2 linked regions of the Eleftheria terrae genome follow. The protein of the gene in region 2 interacts with the protein of the main gene of each other region in a pairwise test. Links are inferred from orthologs where the notes say so. Each region holds a gene or a part of one and is shown on either strand. Other genes may lie near its edges.

The links. Proteins that work in one complex are often made in the same cells at the same time.
Region 1: the proteins of hflK (region 2) and ftsH interact in binary tests that used the Escherichia coli proteins (3 or more experiments, as listed by UniProt). The link is inferred for Eleftheria terrae from one-to-one orthologs.

Annotation. Positions count from the first base shown.
Region 1 is NZ_CP106951.1:1,122,969-1,125,883, forward strand. It holds ftsH (ATP-dependent zinc metalloprotease FtsH), read right to left. Parts: upstream 2,456-2,915; coding sequence 545-2,455; downstream 1-544. Other genes in the region: folP (dihydropteroate synthase), read right to left, coding at 1-477; N7L95_RS04990 (RlmE family RNA methyltransferase), read right to left, coding at 2,637-2,915. UniProt on the Escherichia coli protein: Acts as a processive, ATP-dependent zinc metallopeptidase for both cytoplasmic and membrane proteins. Plays a role in the quality control of integral membrane proteins.
Region 2 is NZ_CP106951.1:1,020,906-1,023,753, forward strand. It holds hflK (FtsH protease activity modulator HflK), read right to left. Parts: upstream 2,113-2,848; coding sequence 889-2,112; downstream 1-888. Other genes in the region: hflC (protease modulator HflC), read right to left, coding at 1-859; hflX (GTPase HflX), read right to left, coding at 2,271-2,848.

The DNA.
Region 1 (2,915 bases), 100 kb from region 2 along the record:
CACGTCGCCTTCGTAGGAAGGCGAGGCCTGCATCGACTTCGGCTGCCCCTGCATGTGCATCAGGCAGACCCCGCAGGCCGGATGCGCCGCCACGGTGGCCTCGGCGCCCGGCGCCCGCAGGGCATTGATGTCATTGACGATATCCACACCCAGGTCCAGCGCCGCCTGCATGACCTCGGGCTTGTAGGTATCGATCGACACCGGCACGCCGAGCCGCACCGCCTCGCGCAGCACAGGCAGCACGCGGTCCAGCTCCTGCTGCAGTGGCAGGGCTTCGGCGCCCGGGCGACTCGACTCACCGCCGATGTCGAGGATGTCAGCCCCCTCTTCCAGCAGTAGCTCGCAAGCTCGCACGGCCGCCGTGGCATTGCCATGCCGGCCGCCGTCGGAGAACGAGTCAGGCGTGACGTTGACGATGCCCATCACCCGCGGGCCCGAAAGGTCGATGCGAAACCGGGTGGTCTGCCAGAAGCTCATGCTGAACATCCCTCAGGAAATGCAAAACGGGGCCTTGCGGCCCCGTCGTGTGGAAGTCCGGCCAGCCTCAGGCGGTCGCCGGTGCACCGTCGGTGTTCACCGAGGGCGTGCTGCCGCCACCCCCACCGCTCTTGGAGTTGGACGGCGTCCAGTCCTTAGGCGGGCGCGGCGGGCGGCCGGACATGATGTCCTCGATCTGCTCGGCGTCGATGGTCTCCCACTCGAGCAAGGCCTTCGCCATCGCGTGCATCTTGTCCTGGTGGTCCTCGATCAGCTTGCGGGCGGTGCCGTACTGGTCGTCGATGATCTTGCGGATCTCGTGGTCGACCTTCTGCATCGTCTGCTCGGACACATTCACCTGCTTGGTGATGCTGCGGCCGAGGAACACCTCGCCCTCGTTCTCGGCATAGACCATCGGGCCCAGCTCGTCGGTCATGCCGTAACGGGTGACCATGTCGCGGGCAATCTGCGTGGCACGCTCGAAATCATTGCTGGCGCCGGTGGTCATCTGATTCATGAACACCTCTTCCGCAATACGGCCACCGAACAGCACCGAGATGGTGTTGAGCATGCGCTCCTTGTCCATGCTGTAGCGGTCGCCCTCGGGCAGCTGCATCGTCACACCCAGCGCGCGGCCACGCGGGATGATGGTGACCTTGTGCACCGGGTCGGTCTTCGGCAGCAGGCGAGCCACCAGGGCATGGCCGGCCTCGTGGTAGGCGGTGTTGCGACGCTCTTCCTCGGGCATGACCATGGACTTGCGCTCGGGGCCCATCAGGATCTTGTCCTTCGCCTTCTCGAAGTCCTGCATCTCGACCACGCGGCCGTTGCGCCGCGCCGCGAACAGCGCGGCTTCATTCACCAAGTTGGCCAGATCGGCACCAGAGAAACCCGGTGTGCCGCGCGCCAGGATGTCCGGCCGCACGTCGCCACCGATCGGCACCTTGCGCATGTGCACGGTCAGGATCTGCTCACGGCCGCGCACGTCCGGCAGCGTCACGTACACCTGGCGGTCGAAACGACCCGGGCGCAGCAGCGCCGGGTCCAGGATGTCCGGCCGGTTGGTCGCTGCGATGACGATGACACCCAGGTTGGTCTCGAAGCCGTCCATCTCCACCAGCATCTGGTTCAGCGTCTGCTCGCGCTCGTCGTTGCCGCCGCCCAGGCCAGCGCCCCGGTGGCGGCCGACGGCATCAATTTCGTCGACGAAGATGATGCAGGGTGCGTTTTTCTTCGCCTGCTCGAACATGTCGCGGACGCGGGCCGCGCCCACACCGACGAACATCTCGACGAAGTCGGAGCCGGAGATCGAGAAGAACGGCACCTTCGCCTCGCCGGCAATGCTCTTGGCCAGCAGCGTCTTGCCGGTCCCCGGCGGGCCGACCATCAGCACGCCGCGCGGAATGCGGCCACCGAGCTTCTGGAATTTCTGCGGGTCCTTCAGGAAGTCGACCAACTCCTTCACTTCTTCCTTGGCCTCGTCGCAACCGGCGACATCGGCGAAGGTGACGGAGTTGTTGGACTCGTCGAGCATGCGTGCCCGGCTCTTGCCGAAGCTGAAGGCGCCGCCCTTGCCGCCCCCCTGCATCTGGCGCATGAAGTAGATCCACACGCCGATCAGCAGGAGCATGGGCCCCCAGGAGATCAGGATGCTCATCAGTAGCGAGGGCTCCTCGCGCGGCTTGACGTCGAACTTCACGCCATTGTTGATGAGGTCGCCGACCAGGCCCCGGTCGAGGTAGGTGGCGGTGGTGCGGATGCGCTTGTCGTCATTGGTGACGGCAATGATCTCGGTACCGCCCGAGCCCTCCTGCAGGGTCACGGCCTTGATGCGCTTGCTGCGCACCTCTTCGAGGAAATCGGAATAACCGATCTGCCCCGAGGTGGCCACGCCGCGGTCGAATTGCTTGAACACGGTGAACAACACCAGCGCAATCACCAACCACACGGCCACTTTAGAGAACCACTGATTGTTCACTGGGGCTCCTTCTCCGATTCCTGATAGCAAAAATACTGCGAATACCGAATAGATCGGGGCAATTCTAGACGAGTCAAGACCCGGTTCTCTTTGATGTTTCCCACGCTTGTGACAGGTGTTTTCTATCGCCCGCCCGTCCACCAACGAGCGCAAAAGCGCCTTCTTTGAGCACTATCGGCAGTCAAGCCTGCAGCTTGAGACCCCGGCCGACAAGAAAGGTTTCAGAAGATTTGTCGCGCGAGGCCTTGGGCTTGATGGGCTTCACCACGCGAAAGCTGCGCTTGAACAACTCGACCAGCTGGCTGTAGCCGCTGCCGTGGAAGACCTTGCAGACGAGCGCCCCGTCCGGTCGCAGGTGGTTTTGCGCGAACTCGACCGCCAGCTCGACAAGATGCGCCACCCGGGCCGAATCCGAGGACTCGATGCCCGACAAGTTGGGCGCCATGTCGGAGATGACCAC
Region 2 (2,848 bases):
CACGCATGGCGCGGAAGAAATCGTTGCTGGCCGGGTCGAGCACCAGCACGTCGGAGCGGCCGCGGAAGCTCTGCCGGTAAGCCTCCAGGCTGCGGTAGAACTGGGCGAACTGCGGATCCTGCCCAAAGGCCGCGGCATAGATGGCAGCGGCCTTGGCGTCGCCCTCGCCCTTCACCTTCTGCGCGTCGCGGTAGGCCTCGGCGATGATGATGTCGCGCTGCTTCTCGGCGTCGGCGCGGATCTGCTCACCTTCAGCCAGGCCGGTGGAGCGCAGTTCGCTGGCCACGCGCTTGCGCTCGGAGCCCATGCGACGGTAGACGGCGTCGGTGATGTTGGACGAGAAGTCCACCCGCTTGGTGCGCACGTCGACAATCTCGATGCCGAAGCTCTTGGCGTTTTCCGCCATGTTCTTGCGCACTTCCTGCATCACCTCCTCGCGGTCGGTGGCCAGCATCTCGCGCACGGTGCGCTTGGTCACCGCCTCGTTGAAGGCCGCCTGCACGATGGGCGCCAGGCGAGTTTCGGCGTGGCGCATGTCGACGCCGTTGTTGCGGATGAACTGGCGCGAATCGACGATGCGCCATTTCACCAGCCAGTCGATCACGAGGCTCTTCTTCTCGGCGGTGAAGATGGGCCGCGTCTCAGGGCTGTCCAGGGTCTGGATGCGTCGGTCCAGGAAGACCACGTTCTGGAACGGGGGCGGCATTTTGATCTTCAGGCCCGGCTCGGTGATGACCTCCTTGATCTCACCCAGCGCATACACCACGGCGAACTGCCGCTGGTCCACCACGAACAGGGTCGAGCCCGCCACGACCACCAGCAGCAGCAGGGTCGAAACAATCAATCCAATACGGTTCATATCAGCCTCTACGCCTCTTGTTCTTGCTGTCAGCGGCTTTCACGCTCACGGCTGCGCTGGTTGTCGCGCGAACGGGTGTCGGCCGGCGCGGGCAAAGGCACCGGATCGGCGGTGGCCGGCAGGGCCGGTGCGGCAGCCGGCGCACTGGCCGCCGGCGCGCCACCCGCCTGCTGCTGCAGGATCTTGTCGAGCGGCAGGTAGAGCAGGTTCCCGTTGTTGCGGGTGTCGATCAGCACCTTGGTGGCGTTGGCGTAGATCTGCGTCATCGTGTCCAGGTAGAGCCGGTCGCGGGTGACACCCGGCGCCTTGGCGTATTCGGTCAGCACGCTGTTGAAGCGGTCGGCATCGCCCTCGGCCTGGGCGACCACGCGGGCGCGGTGGGCCTCGGCGTCCTCGCGCAGCCGCGACGCGGTGCCCTTGGCCTTGGGGATCACCTCGTTGGCATAGGCTTGTGCATCGTTCTTGGCCCGTTCGCGGTCCGCGCCAGCGCGGAAGGCATCGTCGAAATCGGCCTGCACCTGCTCCGGCGGCTGCACGCCCAGCACGTTGACGTTGGAGATCTGGATGCCGGCGTTCAGGCGGTCCAGCTGAGCCTGCACCGACTTCACCAGGTCGGCCGCGATGGCGTCACGCCGCTCGTAGAGCACCGAGTCCATGTTGCTCTTGCCCACGATCTCGCGCACGGCCGACTCGGCCGCCTGCACCACCGCGTCGTCCGGGCGGCGGTTCTCGAAGACGTATTGCTTGACGTCCTTGATGCGGTACTGCACCGCAAAGCGGATGTCGACGATGTTCTCGTCCTGGGTCAGCATGGAGGAGTCGCGCAGGCCGGTCTGCTGGGTCACCGCGGTGTTGCCCACCTCGACCGAGCGCAGCTGCGTGACGGGCACGATCTCGTGCGACTGGAAGGGATAGGGCAGGCGCCATTTGAAGCCGGCTTCCGTCGTGTGGCTGTAGCGGCCGAAGGACATGACCACCGCCTGGTGGCCTTCCTGCACGATGAAGATGCCGCTCATGATCCAGATGAGGACGGCCACCCCGCCGATCAGCAGCACGCTGAGGCTGGCACCGCGAAAGCCGGGCGGCATGGAGCCGCCGGAACCGTTCGGGCCAGGGCCGCCTGACTTGCCACCGAACATGCCGCTGAGGCGACGGTTGAAGTCGCGCCAGATCTCGTCGAGATCGGGCGGGCCGTCATTGCGGCCGCCGCCCGAGCCCTGGTTGCGGGTGGGCTCGTTGCTCTGCGGATCCAGGCCCCGGCCCCAACGCGGATCGTTGAGGTTGAACAGCCTGCGCGCGCCCCAGCCGACCGTCGCCGCGACGGCCGACGCCAGTGCGGTGAGAACGGCCAGCGGACGCACGACCGACCGGCGGCTGTCCGGAGTGGGAGGCACGTGAGAGTTGCTTGTGTTCATGCTCGTGCAATTGAAGCGGAATTCTGCGCAGGCACTTCCTTCTCGTCCTGGCCTGCGCTCTGTTCTGTCGTGTCCGCTGAGGCGCTGGCTGCCGACGCCATGGCGTCCGGTGCAGGCAGCGTGCCCAAGGCGGCCTGGGCAATCATATGACGCAACTCGTCGAGTCCCTCGCCGCTGAGGGCGCTGACAAACACCCGCAGCGCACGCCGGTTCGGCTCGAACTCGTAGGCATCGACGGTCGCACGCGGCCGCTGCGAGCCTTCGAGTGCGTCGAGCTTGTTGAAGACAAGCAGCTGAGGCAGCCCGTCGGCACCGATCTCGCGCAGCACCCGCTGCACTTCGTCGATCTGCTCCTGCCACACCGGGCTGGCCGCATCGACCACATGCAACAGCAGGTCGGCATCGTTGGCCTCCTGCAGCGTCGCCTGGAACGCTTCGACCAGCGTGTGCGGCAGGTCGCGGATGAAGCCGACCGTGTCGGACAGCGACACCGAGCGCTGGGCTTCGGCCAGGTAAAGCTGGCGGGTGGTGGTGTCCAGCGTCGCGAACAACTGGTTGGCCGCATACGCGCGGG